One region of the Bradyrhizobium sp. BRP20 genome, then DNA from elsewhere that is predicted to be linked to it. Evidence: predicted binding sites of a transcription regulator. Region 1 holds the regulator's gene; each other region holds the start of a gene.
What was found. Region 1 encodes PhoB, which activates phosphate uptake and scavenging genes when phosphate is short. Its sites were predicted from a motif close to TGTCATNNANCTGTCAT; they were not measured.
Positions count from the first base shown of each region.

Region 2: a site for PhoB is predicted at 3,108-3,124, ahead of I6F33_RS24425 (UDP-2,3-diacylglucosamine diphosphatase). Genes of this name have one in related genera too.
Region 3: a site for PhoB is predicted at 1,724-1,740, ahead of phnF (phosphonate metabolism transcriptional regulator PhnF). Genes of this name have one in related genera too.

Region 1 covers NZ_JADYVY010000001.1:107,519-112,858, reverse strand. The annotation lists gene I6F33_RS00510 (aspartate aminotransferase family protein) at 1-848, opposite strand, end outside; gene I6F33_RS00505 (GcrA family cell cycle regulator) at 1,308-1,820, shown strand; gene phoB (phosphate regulon transcriptional regulator PhoB) at 2,120-2,827, opposite strand; gene phoU (phosphate signaling complex protein PhoU) at 2,850-3,566, opposite strand; gene pstB (phosphate ABC transporter ATP-binding protein PstB) at 3,578-4,399, opposite strand; gene pstA (phosphate ABC transporter permease PstA) at 4,396-5,241, opposite strand; gene pstC (phosphate ABC transporter permease subunit PstC) at 5,246-5,340, opposite strand, start outside.
Region 2 covers NZ_JADYVY010000011.1:59,407-64,746, reverse strand. The annotation lists partial or broken gene I6F33_RS24435 (PAS domain S-box protein) at 1-1,837, opposite strand, end outside; gene thiD (bifunctional hydroxymethylpyrimidine kinase/phosphomethylpyrimidine kinase) at 2,158-2,958, shown strand; gene I6F33_RS24425 (UDP-2,3-diacylglucosamine diphosphatase) at 3,148-3,960, shown strand; gene I6F33_RS24420 (glycosyltransferase family 1 protein) at 3,974-5,017, shown strand; gene I6F33_RS24415 (threonine/serine dehydratase) at 5,081-5,340, shown strand, end outside.
Region 3 covers NZ_JADYVY010000016.1:102,432-107,771, reverse strand. The annotation lists gene phnE (phosphonate ABC transporter, permease protein PhnE) at 1-827, shown strand, start outside; gene phnF (phosphonate metabolism transcriptional regulator PhnF) at 959-1,690, opposite strand; gene phnG (phosphonate C-P lyase system protein PhnG) at 1,810-2,274, shown strand; gene phnH (phosphonate C-P lyase system protein PhnH) at 2,279-2,887, shown strand; gene I6F33_RS29805 (carbon-phosphorus lyase complex subunit PhnI) at 2,892-3,995, shown strand; gene I6F33_RS29800 (alpha-D-ribose 1-methylphosphonate 5-phosphate C-P-lyase PhnJ) at 3,992-4,888, shown strand; gene phnK (phosphonate C-P lyase system protein PhnK) at 4,881-5,340, shown strand, end outside.

The DNA of each region.
Region 1 (5,340 bases):
GCGAGCGGATTGCCGCCGAAGGTGGAGCCGTGCGAGCCGGGCCCCATGCCGGCCGCCGCGTCCGCGGTCGCCAGCACCGCGCCGATCGGAAAGCCGCCGCCGAGCGCCTTGGCGAGCGACATCACATCCGGTGTGACGCCGGTGCGCTTGTAGGCAAAGAGCTCGCCGGTGCGGCCCATGCCGGTCTGCACCTCGTCGAAGGCGAGCAACAGGCCGCGCTCGTTACAGAGTTCGCGCAGCGCCCTCAGGAAGGCGTGAGGTGCAGAACGAACGCCACCCTCGCCCTGGATCGGCTCGATGAGAATGCCGGCGGTGTGCGGACCAATCGCCTTCTTCACGGCGTCGAGGTCGCCGTGCGGCACCTGATCGAAGCCGTCCATCGGCGGACCGAAGCCCTCGAGATATTTCGCAGAGCCGGTGGCGGCGAGCGTCGCCAGCGTGCGGCCATGGAAGGCACCCTCGAAGGTGATCATGCGGTAACGCTCCGGATGCCCCTTGGAGAAGTGATGGTGGCGCACCAGCTTGATCACGCCTTCCAGCGCCTCGGCGCCGGAATTGCAGAAGAACACGAAGTCCGCAAAGCTCTCATTGCAGAGGCGGCTTGCGAGCTTCTCGCCGTCAGGGCTCTGGAACAGGTTCGACATGTGCCAGAGCTTGGTCGCCTGCTCCTGCAACGCCTTGACCAGCGCGGGATGGACATGGCCGAGCGCATTCACCGCGACACCCGAGGTGAAATCGAGATAGCGATCGCCGTTGGTCGCGATCAGCCAGCAGCCTTCGCCGCGCTCGAAACCGAGGTCGGCCCTGGCGAAAACGGGGAGCAAATGCGGCGCTGCGCTGTTAGTCATGACGTCACTTGAATGTTGCGGACGGTGTGAGGCATGCATTGCGCGACGCACCATCGACCGGCCCCGGAAAACGAAACGTGCCGCCTTTTAAGGGCGGCACGTGGCACTATCTTATGCCTGGCAAGACGGGTGTCAATGCCGCCCGGAAAGCCTCGCGAAACGCTGATTCCGTAGTCTTGCGGTGCCGATTTTGCGGGTTTTTCACCACGGAACATGTGGAAGCGAGTCGGCGGACTCTTGCGCGGGAGTCACGCCATATTGTAGCGTTTGGACTGTCAGATACGACATCTCGTGCAGCAGTTCTGATCCCAGAAGTCCTCATGTACCGGCGTAAACGTTCGGGCGTCTTGAGCGCGCCCGGCGAGCCTTAAGGGATTCTGACGGCACGGGTTTTTCAAGGCTAAAGCATTCGCTGCGAAGGCCCCAGGATGGCAGGCGCGCAGCGAGGGAAAGGGTGCAATGACGGTTTTGACCTGGTCCGATGATCGCGTCGAGCAGCTGAAGAAGCTCTGGGAGGCCGGACTTTCGGCCAGCCAGATCGCGGCGGAGCTCGGCAATGTGACCCGCAATGCCGTGATCGGCAAGGTGCACCGGCTCGGCCTGTCCGGCCGCGCCAAGAGCCCTTCATCGGCAGCGCCGCGGCCGCGCAAGGCACGGCCCGCGCAGCATATGATGCGGGTGACCCGCCCCGTCGCGCGCGGCAACACCGCGTTGGCGCAGGCCTTCGAGGTCGAGTTGGAAGCCGAGCCGGTTACCTACGACAACGTTGTGCCGATGAGCCAGCGGCTGTCGCTGCTGGAATTGAACGAGGCGACCTGCCACTGGCCGGTCGGCGATCCCTCGAGCCCGGATTTCTTCTTCTGCGGCGGCAAGGCGCTCTCCGGCCTGCCCTACTGCGCCCAGCATTCGCGCGTGGCCTATCAGCCCGCAGCGGACCGCCGTCGCGCAGCACCGAAACCGGGCACGCGGTGAGCTTGCGGAATTCCCTGATCGCCAAGCTTTGATCGCCAAGCTTGATCGCCAAGACTGCAGCCGTCACACGATGACGGCTCCCAATCGCTCGGTGTCATCCCCGCGAATGCGGGATCCGTAACCGCGGGGCGCAATCGTTGCGCGAGATGGTCACTCCGAGTCTTCGCCAAACCACGTCCTGTGGCTAATCGCGAACAGCGCAAGCGCTCGCGCTGAGATCCCGGGCTGGCGCTGCGCGCGCCCCGGGATGACGGTCGAGATCGGCGCCGCAGTTCGCCAAACCAGCTGTCGCTGGCGCTTTATGTCTGCTCAGCCTTCGCGAAGCGATCGTCCAGCGCGTAGCCGGCGCCGCGGACGGTGCGGATCGGGTCCTGCTCGCGGCCGAGATTGAGCAGCTTGCGCAGGCGGCCGATATGCACGTCGACGGTGCGCTCGTCGATGTAGATGTCGCGGCCCCAGACGCTGTCGAGCAGCTGCTCGCGCGAGAACACGCGGCCGGGATGCTCCAGGAAGAACTCCAGCAGGCGATATTCGGTCGGACCGAGATCGATCGGCCGGCCCGAGCGCGCCACGCGGCGCTTGTCGCGGTCGAGCTCGATATCGCCATAGGCGAGCACGGTGGCGAGGCGCTCGGGGCTCGCGCGCCTGAGCAAGCCCTTCACGCGCGCAAGCAGCTCCGGCACCGAGAACGGCTTGACGATATAATCATCCGCGCCGGTCGCGAGCCCGCGCACCCGTTCGCTCTCCTCGCCGCGCGCGGTGAGCATGATGATCGGCAGCTGCTTGGTCTCGGGGCGGGTCCGAAGCCGCCGGCACAGCTCGATGCCTGACAGGCCCGGCAGCATCCAGTCGAGCACGATCAGATCGGGAATGTGCTCCTTGAGGCGGGTGTCGGCGTCATCGCCGCGCATCACCGTCTCGACGTCATAGCCGTCGCCTTCGAGGTTGTAGCGAAGAAGCTCGGTGAGAGCTTCCTCGTCCTCAACCACCATAATGCGTGCGCCCATGTGGTCGTAGCTCCTTAAGTCGTCAGGTGTTCGGCACCGTCGTGGCGAAGGTCGTCATGTCGCCCTTCGGCCGCTTGTCGGTGATCGCCTGGCCCTCGATCATGTAGAACACGGTCTCGGCGATGTTGGTGGCGTGGTCGCCGATCCGCTCGATGTTCTTGGCACAGAACATCAGGTGGATGCAGAACGAGATGTTGCGCGGATCCTCCATCATGTAGGTGAGGAGCTCGCGGAACAGCGAGGTGCAGATGGCGTCGACTTCTTCGTCGCCCTTCCACACCGCCATCGCCGCCGGCAGGTCGTGCGCGGCATAGGCGTCCAGCACCGACTTGACCTGCTGCTGCACGAGGTCGGTCATGTGCTCCAGGCCGCGGAACAGCTTGAGCGGATGGAAATCCGTCTCCAGCGCCGCGACGCGCTTGCCCATGTTCTTGGCGAGATCGCCGATGCGCTCGAGATCGGTCGCAACGCGCATCGCGCCGACGATCTCGCGCAGGTCGACGGCCATCGGCTGGCGGCGGGCGATGGTGAGCACGGCGCGCTCCTCGATGCGCTTCTGCAGCGCGTCGAGCTCGACGTCGGTGGCGACGACGCGCTGGCCGAGCGCGACGTCGCGGCGGATCAGCGCGTCGACGGAATCGACGATCATGCGCTCGGCGATGCCGCCCATCTCGGCGACCAGGCGGGTGAGCTCCTGAAGGTCGCTGTCGAAAGCCTTTACGGTATGTTCAGAACCCATGTTCCGTCTCCTCAGCCGAACCGGCCGGTGATGTAATCCTGCGTGCGCCGATCGCTCGGCGACGTGAAGATCTTGCTGGTGTCGTCGAACTCGATCAACTCGCCGAGATACATGAAGGCGGTCTTGTCGGAAACGCGCGCCGCCTGCTGCATGTTGTGGGTGACGATCGCGATCGTGTAGTTCTCGGACAATTCCTGGATCAGCTCCTCGACCTTGGCGGTCGAGATCGGGTCGAGCGCCGAGCAGGGCTCGTCAAACAGGATCACCTCGGGCCGCACCGCGACGGTGCGGGCGATGCAGAGGCGCTGCTGCTGGCCGCCGGAGAGCGACAGGCCGGAGGCATTGAGCTTGTCCTTGACCTCGTTCCACAGCGCGCCACCGCGCAGCGCCTTCTCGACGCGGTCGTCCATCTCGGACTTGGAGATCTTCTCATAGAGACGAATGCCGAAGGCGATGTTCTCGTAGATCGTCATCGGGAACGGCGTCGGCTTCTGGAACACCATGCCGACCCGGGCGCGGAGCAGGTTGAGGTCGAGCTTGGGGTCGAGGATGTTGGTATGGTCGAGCAACAGCTGACCGTCGGCGCGCTGGCCCGGATAGAGGTCGTACATCCGGTTGAAGATGCGCAGCAGGGTGGACTTGCCGCAGCCGGACGGGCCGATGAACGCCGTGACGCGGTTGGTGCCGAGCGCCAGGTTGATGTTCTTCAACGCGTGGTGGTCGCCGTAGTAGAAGTTGAGGTTGCGCGCCGTGACCTTGGCGGGCGCCTCGGGCAGGGGCTGCGAGCCGGGATGAACGGTCGGTGCGCTGACGGAAACAGACATTTCACTCATTTTGCAGTCCTCTCGGCGCCAAGGATGCGCGCGCCAATGTTAAGGGCAAGCACGGTCAGGGTGATCAACAGCGCGCCGCTCCAGGCGAGTTGCTTCCAATACTCGTAGGGGCTCTGCACGAAGTTGTTGATGGTGACAGGCAGGTTCGCCATCGTCTTGTTCAGGCCGAGGCTGAAGAACTGGTTCGATAGTGCCGTGAACAACAGCGGCGCGGTCTCGCCGGCGACTCGGGCGGTCGCCAGCAGCACGCCGGTGATGAGGCCGGAGCGCGCGGCACGATAGGCGATACGCTTGATCACCAGCGAGCGCGGCAGGCCGAGCGCGCTGGCAGCTTCGCGCAACGGATTCGGCACCAGCAGTAGCATGTCTTCGGTGGTGCGCACGACGACCGGGATCACGATGACGGCAAGCGCCAGCGCGCCCGCAATCGCCGAGAAGCCGCGCATCGGCACCACCACCGCGCCATAGATGAAGAGGCCGATGATGATCGAGGGTGCCGACAGGAGAATGTCGTTGATGAAGCGGATCACCGAGGTCAGCTTGTCGTTGCGGCCGTACTCGGCGAGATAGGTGCCGGCGAACAGGCCGAGCGGCGCGCCGATGCCGACGCCGATCACGGTCATGATCAACGAGCCGACGATGGCGTTGCGCAGGCCGCCCTCGGTCGATCCGGGCGGCGGCGTGTCAGCTGTGAAGACCTGGAGGTTGAGCCCGGCCAGGCCGTTGTAGAGCAGCGTGACCAGGATCAGCGCGAGCCAGGTGACGCCGAAGGCGGCGGCTGCGATGCAGAGGCCGCGAATGATGATGTCCCAGCGGCGGCGGCGCGAATAGATCGGGTTCATGGCTTCACTTCCCGGCCTTGGTTTCGAGGCGCAGCAGCATCAAACGGGCGGCAGCGAGCACGAAGAACGTCAGCACGAACAGCAGGAGGCCGAGCAGGA
Region 2 (5,340 bases), on a different contig from region 1:
ACAGGACCGGCAGGCCGGGACGCACCCGCCGCGCCTGATCGGCGAGCTCCCAGCCGCTCATGCCGCCCGGCATCACGATATCGGTGAACAGCAAGTCGATGCCGGGATCGCCCTGCAGCTGCTGCAAGGCATCCTTGCCGTTGACCGCGGCGACGACGCGATATCCGAGCGCTTCCACCCTGCGAATGACGGAGGAGCGGACGAACGGATCGTCCTCGACGATCAGGACCGTCTCGTAGCCTCGCGGCGCCGTGTCCTCGCCGTCGGGAAGATCGGCTTGCGACCTACCGGTGCTCGCGCGCGGCAGGTAGATCCTGGCCGTGGTCCCAAGGCCAGCCTCGCTGTAGATCGAGACATGGCCGCCTGATTGCTTGGCAAAGCCATAGACCATGCTGAGGCCGAGGCCCGAGCCCTTGCCGACCTCCTTGGTGGTGAAGAACGGCTCGAACGCGCGTGCGGCGACCTCCGGCGTCATGCCTTCGCCGTCATCGGTAACCGCGATCAGGACGTAGCTGCCGGGTGCGACCTCCCGGTGAACGGCACCGTCATCATCCTCGATCGTGATCAGCTCCGTGGCCAGCGTGAGGTGGCCTCCCGATGGCATGGCATCCTGCGCGTTGAGCGCGAGATTGAGCACGGCGGATTCGAGCTGCGCGCGGTCGGCAAAGGCCAGGATCGTGCCGGGCCCGGAGGTCGTCCTGATCTCGATGTCTTCGCGCAAGGTGCGCTTGAGCAGCTTGAACATGGAATCGAGCAGGCTCCGGCAATCGATCGTCTGAGGCCGCAGCAATTGGCGGCGGCTGAAGGCGAGCAGGCGCTGCGTCAGCTCGGCACCCCGTTCGCCCGATTGGCAGATGTCGTCGGCAAAGCGCCCGAGGTCGGGCCTCGCCTTGAGCTGCTCGCTCAGGTGCTCGGCATTGCCGATGATGACGGTCAGCAGATTGTTGAAGTCGTGCGCGATGCCGCCGGAGAGCTGACCGACCGTCTCCATCTTCTGCGCCTGCTGAAGCTGCTGCTCGGTCAGCTTGCGCGCGGTGAGGTCGTGGACGATGCCGACGAAGATCAATTCGCCGTCCTGCCGCGCCTGGCCGACCGACAGCTCCATCGGAAACGTCGTGCCGTCCTTGCGCAGGCCGACGGCCTCGCCGCCGGTCGCGAAATGCCGCGCCTAGCGGTCGGATGCTGCATCCGCCTCGGGCATCAGCATGCCGACGTTGCGGTTCATCACCTCGTCGGCACGGTAGCCGAACAAGCGCTCGCAGGCCGGATTGAACAGCAGGATGCGGTCCTGCGCATCGAGCAGGATGACGCCGTCGACCGCGGTCTCGACGATCGCGGTGAGGCGCGCCACGCTCTCGCGCATCGCGCGCTGGGCGTCGCGGACCTGCTGCAGCAGCAGCGTGGCGTCGCGGCTCTTGATTTCCTCCTCCTCGAGCGCGGCCTGGACCTGTCGCAGCTCGAACGGCGAGGGGATCGTGAGGATCTTCGGCAGCAGCGGCCAGAGCGCGGCGGCGGTGAAGACCGACGCGACCGCCGTGGCGGCCTTGAGCATGCCCTCGATGCCGTAGATCGGAACCCAGAGCGTATAGATCGACAGCACGTGGGTCAGGCCGCACGCCATGATGAAGATCGCGAACGCCCAATAGACCCAGCCGAATTTGAGGTCGCGCCGCTTGGTGACGAGGATGGCGAGGGCGAACGGGATCGAGAAATAGGCGGCGGCAATGCTGGCGTCGGAAACGACGTGAAGCCAGATCAGCTGAGGCTCCCACAACAGGCAGATGCCGTGCGGCGACAGCATGGACGAGTCGAGGAGACGTTCGAAGAAGGCCCACATCGTTCCACCCCAAGGAGTCTTGTTCAGGTGGTTTGCGGGGCCGGCGGCCCGCAACATGGGGGCGCTGGACGGTTCCACCACCTGACGTCTCGCGTAACCGGCGAAGCACGCTAAGGTACGCGACTATAGCAAGGGTCCGGCGCCGTTGCATTTCCAAGCCCGCATCATTGCGGGCCTTGGTCCGCGCGGTGTCCGACTGATTCGCAAGGCGCGCAATCGGTTCGCGAATCACGCCTGGCGGCGGCCCGGCGCGCTTGCTGACGTTCCACGGTCGCGCTACGAGTGGCCATGGCGGCCTCCTCAAGCACATGTCTCCCGCGATGACGACCACGGTCGCACTCACCATCGCCGGTTCCGATTCGAGCGGCGGCGCCGGCATCCAGGCGGACCTGAAGACCTTTGCCGCGCTCGGCGTCTATGGCGCCTCCGTGATCACGGCGCTGACGGCGCAGAACACGCGCGGCGTGACCGGCATTCACGCGGTGCCGGCCGGGTTCGTCACCGAGCAGATCGACGCGGTGTTCTCCGACCTCGACATCGGTGCGGTGAAGATCGGCATGGTGGCCCAGGCCGCCAGCATCGATGCCACCGCGGCCGCGCTGTCGCGCTGGGCGCCGCGGCATGTCGTGCTCGATCCCGTCATGGTGGCGACCTCCGGCGACCGCCTGCTCGCCGCTGAAGCCGTCGACGCCCTGCGCACCAGGCTGATGCCGCTGGCTGCCGTGATCACGCCGAACCTGCCGGAGGCTGCGGCCCTGCTCGATGCGCCGGTGGCGGCGAGCGAGGCCGACATCGAAAGCCAGGGACGCCGCCTGCTGGCGCTGGGCTGCCGCGCCGTCCTGATCAAGGGCGGGCACGGGGAGGGCGCCGAGAGCACCGACTATCTCGTCACTGCCGAGACCGCGATCGCGCTCGCCGCGCCGCGTGTGGCCACCCGTAACACCCATGGCACCGGCTGCTCGCTGTCCTCCGCCATCGCGGCCGGGCTGGCCAGGGGCGAGGACCTCGAGGCCGCCGTGCGCAACGCCAAGGCCTGGATCAGCGCCGCGATCGCCGCCGCCGACCGCTTCAGCGTCGGCCACGGCCATGGGCCGATCCATCATTTCCACAAGTTCTACTGAGGCGGGCTTGCTTCGCCTGCCCCGCAAGCGGGGAGGGAGCGCACCTACCCTGCGGCGCCATGTCGCCTGATTGTCGCATGCGACTGATATTCGCGGGGAGGGCGAGGCAAGGCGTGATTCGTATTTGAAGGTGCCTCAAGGGTTCAATCGGTCATCCCCCTGTCACGGGACATTGTTACAGGCTGGCGCATGGGAAGTTACGATGTGAGTGACGAGAGCCCGGAGCGGCGCTTTCGCACGTTGTTCATCTCCGACGTCCATCTCGGGGCCCGCGGTTCACAAGCCGATCTTCTGCTCGACTTCCTGCGCTACCATGATGCCGATACGATCTATCTCGTCGGCGACATCGTCGACGGCTGGGCGCTGAAATCGAGCTGGCACTGGCCGCAATCGCATAACGACCTCGTCCAGAAGCTTTTGCGCAAGGCGCGCAAGGGCGCCAAGGTCATCTACATTCCCGGCAATCACGACGAGTTCCTGCGCAACTATTACGGTACGCATTTCGGCGGCATCGACGTGGTCGAGAACACGGTTCACACCGGCGCCGACGGCAAGCGCTATCTCGTCATTCACGGCGACATCTTCGATCTCGTGGTGCAGAACGCGCGCTGGCTCGCCCATCTCGGAGACAAGGCCTACGACTTCGCGATCCAGATGAACCGCCTGGTCAACTTCTTCCGCCGCCTGTTCGGCGTGCCCTATTGGTCGCTGTCGCAATGGGCCAAGCAGAAGGTCAAGAACGCCGTCAACTATATCGGCGCCTTCGAGCAGGCGCTCGCCGCCGAGGCGCGGCGTCACCAGGCCGACGGCGTGATCTGCGGCCACATCCACTACGCCGTGATCCGCGACGAGGCCGGCATCCGCTACATGAATTGCGGCGACTGGGTGGAGAGCTGCACCGCCCTGGTCGAGCATGACGACGGTCACTTCGAGATCATCACCTGGGCGGATCAGTTGCGGAAGCCGGAGCAGGTGCCACAGGTCGCAGCCAGAGCTGCATAACAAGGACCACTTGATGCGCATCCTGGTCGCGACCGACGCCTGGCACCCGCAAGTCAACGGTGTGGTTCGGACGCTGACCAAGCTCTCTGACGCTGCAAAAGCGCTCGGCGTCGAGTTCACGTTCCTGACGCCGCAATCGTTCCGCACCTTCGCGATGCCGAGCTATCGCGACTTGCGCCTCGCCATGCCGCGCCCGGCCCGGATCGCAAGGCTGATCGAGGAGGCGCGTCCCGACAGCATCCACATCGCGACCGAAGGGCCGATCGGCCTGATGGTCCGCCGCTATTGCCGCCAGCGCAAGCTGCCGTTCACGACCAGCTTCCATACCCGCTTTCCCGAATATGTCCGCGCCCGCGTGCCAGTGCCGGGCTCGCTGATCTGGCGGGCGCTGCGGCGCTTCCACAGCGCCAGTCGCGCCGTGATGGCGGCGACGCCGGCGCTCGCGCGCGAACTGACCGAGCGCGGCTTCGACAATGTCGTGCTGTGGCCGCGCGGCGTGGACACCACGTTGTTCCACCCGCGCGTCATCGATCTCTGCCTGCCGGCACCCGTGTTCCTGTCGGTCGGCCGCGTCGCAGTCGAGAAGAATCTCGAGGCGTTCCTCGACCTCGACCTACCCGGCACCAAGGTGGTCGTCGGCGACGGCCCGGCGCGCGCCTCGCTGGAAGAGGTCTACCCCGATGCGATCTTCCTCGGCGAGAAGCTCGGCGAGGAACTGGCGGATATTTACGCGGCCGCCGACGTGTTCGTGTTCCCGAGCAAGACCGACACTTTCGGCCTGGTCCTGCTGGAGGCGCTCGCGAGCGGCCTGCCGGTCGCGGCCTTCCCCGTGAAGGGTCCCCGCGGCGTGATTGGCGATGCGCCGGTCGGCGCGCTCGATCACGATCTGCGCAATGCCTGCTTCGCGGCGCTCGATATCTCCCGGCAGGACTGCGTCGCGTTCGCCGCCAACTACACCTGGGAGGCCTCGGCAACGGTCTTTATCGACAGCATTTTGGGGGTCGGGGCGGTGCTGCCCGGCCGGACCGGCGCGGAACAGCCGCGTTTCGTGGCTTGAGGCAAGAAATCCTCTCGCGGAGGTGTCTTGCCCGGGCCTGATTGGCCGCGATAGCATTCCGCCATGACCGAACAGGCCCTTCCGGTCGGCCCTGCCGACATCGATGCCGCAGCGCGCGTGATCGCGCCTTACGCCATCCGCACCCCGCTGTTGTCCTTCCCCGTGCTCAACGAGCGCGTCGGTGCGAAAGTGTTCCTGAAGCCGGAGATGCTTCAGCGCACCGGCTCGTTCAAGTTCCGCGGTGCGTTCAACAAGGTGTTCTCGATCCCGCAGGACAAGCGCGCCGGCGGCGTCGTCGCGTTCTCCTCCGGCAACCACGCCCA
Region 3 (5,340 bases), on a different contig from region 1:
CCGGCATTGCCGAACGGTATCCCGACGTCTTCCGGACCGATTGGTGGCAGCGGGGAAGGATCGCAATACTCGTCGGCGGGACGGTCGGGCTGTTCCTGTTCGGGATCGTCCAGCTCGATATTCCCTTTAATCGGCTCTCCCAGGGCATGGTCAGGCTGGGCGAATTCGTCCAGCTCATGTTGCCGCCCAGCCCGGGTTCTTGGGCGGAGGTTCTGAAATATCTGCATGCGCTCGGAGAGACGGTGTCGATCGCGTTTCTCGGCACCCTTGGCGGCGCGCTGCTCGCGCTGCCGGTATCCCTGCTCGCGGCGCGCAACGTGGTTGCAAACCGGATCATCCGCCTATTGACCCGTCGTGGCCTCGATACTATCCGTGGAGTCGATACCTTGATCTGGGCACTGATCTGGGTCGGCGTCGTGGGGCTGGGGCCGTTTGCCGGCATCCTGGCCGTGATCTGCAGCGATTTCGGAACGTTCGGCAAGCTGTTCTCGGAAGCGATCGAGGTCGCCGACAAGAACCCCGCGGAAGGCGTTCGGTCATCGGGCGGCAGCCATCTCCACAGCGTCCGCTTCGGATTGCTGCCGCAGGTGTTCCCGGTCTTGCTGAGCCAGGTGCTCTACTATTTCGAGTCGAATACGCGATCGGCGACGATCATCGGAATCGTTGGCGCTGGCGGCATTGGCCTTCAGCTTGCCGAACAGATCCGGGTGCTGGAATGGCAGAAGGTATCGTTTCTGATCCTGCTGATCCTGGTAACTGTATCGTCGATCGACTGGATTTCCGGCAAGCTGCGCTTCGCGATCATCGGCAAGCGGACGGTCGCCTAACGTCGTGCTGCAGTCTTATCCGATTGGATCGGAACGGAGCTCTGATTTTTGTTTTGACGCGTTTTCTCGACGCAAATCGTTTCCACCCCGGATCAAGTCCGAGGGCAGGCTTCGCTGGAAAACGCTCTGATCTAAGCGTTCTCCACCAGAAACTCCACCCGCTCTGCCGCAAAGCGCGAGTGCTTCGTCACCAGCGGCTTGCCCGTGAGATCGTGGTCGGTGGCGTCCACCACCAGGATCGGCCGCCCCAGCGCCAGGTCGAGCCGTGCGGCGTCGCTCGCGTCGACGATCCCCGCGGTGATTCGCGTCGCACCGCGGCGATAGTCGCGCACGCCAAAATGCTCCAGCAGCTTCGTCATCGAGCGCGTTGCCGCGAACACGGCGCCCGCCTCCGGAAACCGCTCCGCCGATAGCCAGGTGGTGGAAACACAGATCGGCGTGCGGTCGGCGAGGCGAATCGCCTCGATCCGCACCAGCAGCGCGCCGGTCTTCAATCCCAGCTCTCGTGCGAGCTCGCGCGTCGCAACGTCATCGGTCGCCTCGATCAGCCGGCCATGCGGTTCGCGGCCATCGGCGCCGACGATCTCGGAGAAGCGCGTGCGCGAGCGCAGGGGATAAGCGAGCTTCTGCGCCTCGACATAGGTTCCGCTGCCGCGCTCGGCGCGCACCAGGCCGCGCTCGGCAAGCGCTGCCAGCGCGCGCCGCACGGTGTGGCGGTTGACGCGATAGGTTTCGGCGATCTCCATCTCGCCCGGCAATTTGTCGCCGGCCGCAAAGCGGCCGTCGGCGATGCCGCGCTCGATGCCATCGGCCACGAGGCGCCATAGCGCGACGCCCGAGGAGGCTGTGTCCTGCATGCTCATGTCGCGGGAAACCTACTCCAGAAATCACGGCATTGTCACGAAACAGTCATGGCGCGTCCGTATGAAGTTGTCTATTATCATAGACAACTTCGACGCGGCAAGTTCTGTCAAAAAGCTCGGTGGACCAGGTGACCCAGCACAACGACCAGCAAGCCCAGCGCAAGGCCGCAATGGCGGTGCTGGCGCACGCGGAGGCGGGCGAGATCGCCGCTCGCCTCCGCAACTTGTCTCTCCCGGATCACCACGATCTGCGCACGCCGGAGAACGGCCTCGTCATGCTGCGCGGCCGGGTCGGCGGCGACGGCGCGCCGTTCAATCTCGGCGAAGCCACGGTGTCGCGCGCCGCGGTGCGGCTTGCGAGCGGCGAGGTCGGGTTCGGCTACACGCTCGGCCGCGACCGTGAGAAGGCGCGGCTGATCGCGCTGTGCGATGCGCTGGTGCAGTCCCGCGATTTCGGCGGCGCGGTGGAGCGCGACGTTATCGCGCCGTTGCGCGAGCAGCTTATGGTCAGGCGCAAGCAGGCGGCGGCAGCGGCCGCCGCAACGAAGGTTGATTTCTACACCATGGTGCGCGGTGAGGGGTGAGATCATGACCACGATTGCGGAACTGCCGCCGGGTTTCGCCGACAAGGTGCTGTCGGCGCAATCGACCTTTCGCTCGGTCATGGACGCCATGGCGCGGCCGGGCTCGGTCCAGCGCATCGTGCCGATGGCGGGCGCGCCAGGGCCGATGATGCGCGGCACCGCAGCGATCGCGCTGACGCTGTTCGATCACGACACGCCGCTCTGGCTCGATGCGCGGATGGCGGAAAGCTCGGACGTGACGAAGTGGCTGAAGTTCCACACCGGCGCGCCGGTCGTGCAGGATTCGTCGATCGCTTCCTTCGCGCTCATCAGTGACGGCGGCGCCTTGCCTGCGCTCGAGCGCTTCGCGTTCGGCACCAGCGAGTATCCGGACCGTTCGACCACGGTGGTCATCCAGGTCGACAGCCTCGCCGCCGGGCGCAGCTTCGAACTGCGCGGCCCCGGCATTGACGGTGTCGCCACGCTGCAGGCGTCGATCAAGCCTTTCGACCTGTTCGAGCGCCTGCAGATGAACGAAGCGCTGTTTCCGCGCGGCATCGATGTGGTGCTGGTCGCCGATGACGCCGTGGTCGCGATCCCCCGCACCACGCGCGTCGTGAGCAAGGGAAGCTAGAAGCATGTATGTCGCAGTCAAAGGCGGCGAACGCGCCATCGAGAACGCCCATCGCCTGCTCGCGCATAAGCGGCGCGGCGACCAGAGCGTTGCGGAAATCACGCTCGACCAGATCTCGGAGCAGCTCGGCCTGGCCGTCGATCGCGTCATGAGCGAAGGCTCGCTCTATGACCGCGAGCTCGCGTCGCTTGCGATCAAGCAGGCGCGCGGCGATTTGATCGAGGCGATCTTCCTGGTTCGCGCCTTCCGCGCCACGCTGCCGCGCTTCGGTGCCAGCGAGCCCGTCGACACCGGCACCATGCGGGTGCAGCGGCGGGTGTCGGCGACCTTCAAGGACATTCCCGGCGGCCAGATCCTGGGGCCGACCTTCGACTACACGCACCGCCTGCTCGATCCATCGCTCGCCCAAGGTTTTGTGCCGGAGAGCCCGGCTGCGGCCGAAGCCTCCACCGCGCCGACGCCGCGCGTGACAGACATTCTCGGGCGCGACGGGCTGATCGAAGCATCGCCGGAAGCCGAGGATGGCGCAAGCGTCGGCGATCTCACCCGCGAGCCGCTGAATTTCCCCGCGGACCGTGATTTGCGCCTGCAAAACCTCGCGCGTGGTGACGAAGGCTTTCTGCTCGCGATGGGCTATTCCACCCAGCGCGGCTACGGCCGCAACCATCCCTTCGTCGGCGAGATCCGTTTCGGCGAGGTCGAGGTCGAATTTGTCGCGGAAGATGTCGGCTTTGCCGTGCCGCTCGGGGCGATCGAGCTCACCGAGTGCCAGATGGTCAACCAGTTCAAGGGCTCCGCGACCGAGGCGCCGTGCTTCACCCGCGGCTATGGCCTCGCCTTCGGCCAGAGCGAGCGCAAAACCATGTCGATGGCGCTGGTCGATCGCGCGCTGCGCGCCCGTGAGCTCGGCGAGGAGGCGCTGGCCCCGGCGCAGGACGAGGAGTTCGTGATGTCGCATTCGGACAACGTCCAGGCGACCGGCTTCGTCGAGCACCTGAAGCTGCCGCACTATGTCGACTTCCAGTCCGAGCTCGGCCTGCTCCGAAAGCTGCGTCAGGAGTTCGCCGATGCCAATACGCCCGATTCCATGAAGGAGGCCGCGGAATGAACGCGCCCGCCTACAATTTCGCCTATCTCGACGAGCAGACCAAGCGCATGATCCGCCGCGCGATCCTCAAGGCGATCGCCATCCCCGGCTATCAGGTGCCGTTCGCCAGCCGCGAAATGCCGATGCCCTATGGCTGGGGCACCGGCGGCGTGCAGGTCACCGCCGCGATCCTGGGCCCGCAGGACGTGCTGAAGGTGATCGACCAGGGCTCCGACGACACCACCAACGCGATCTCGATCCGCAAATTCTTCGCCAAGACCGCGGGCGTTGCGACCACGACGGCGACGGACGAGGCAACCGTGATCCAGACCCGTCACCGCATCCCGGAGACGGCGCTGCGTGCGAACCAGGTGCTGGTCTATCAGGTACCGATCCCCGAGCCCCTGCGCTTCCTCGAGCCACGCGAGACCGAGACGCGGCGCATGCACGCGCTGGCCGAATACGGCCTGATGCATGTGAAGCTCTACGAGGACATCGCCCGCTTCGGCCACATCGCCACCGCCTATGCCTATCCCGTGAAGGTCAACGCGCGCTACGTGATGGACCCGTCGCCGACACCGAAATTCGACAATCCCAAGATGGACAATTCCCCGGCGCTGCAATTGTTCGGCGCCGGCCGCGAGAAGCGCATCTACGCCATCCCGCCCTACACCCAGGTGGTGTCGCTCGATTTCGAGGATCACCCGTTCGAGCCCTACCGCTTCAACGCGCCCTGCGCGCTCTGTGGCGCGGAGAATTCCTATCTCGACGAGATCGTGACCGACGACAAGGGCGGGCGCATGTTCGTGTGCTCGGATACCGATTATTGCGAGGGCCGCCAGGCCGCCGGCCATCACGGCAGCCTCAGTGCCGCGCCGTACAAGGATAAGGCGCAGGAGGCCGCGAATGGCTGATCAGAATCTGGTCGAGAACGACGAGCCGCTGCTGGTCGCAAAATCCCTCAGCAAGTCGTTCGGCCGCATCAATGCCTGTCGCGACGTGTCGTTCTCGCTCTATCCCGGCGAGGTGTTGGCGATCGTCGGCGAATCCGGCTCGGGCAAGTCGACGCTGCTGCAAATGCTGTCGGGCCAGCTCGCGCCGAGTGCAGGCCATGTGTCCTATCGGATGCGTGATGGCGTCACCCGCGATCTCACGACGCTCGGCGAGGCCGAGCGCCGCTTCCTGTTCCGCACCGATTGGGGCTTTGTGCATCAAGACCCCGCGCAGGGCCTGCGCATGGCGGTCTCGGCCGGCGCCAATGTCGGCGAGCGGCTGATGGCGGTGGGGTGGAATCACTACGGCCGCATCCGTGAGACCGCGTCGGATTGGCTGACGCGCGTCGAGATCGACGTCGCGCGCATCGACG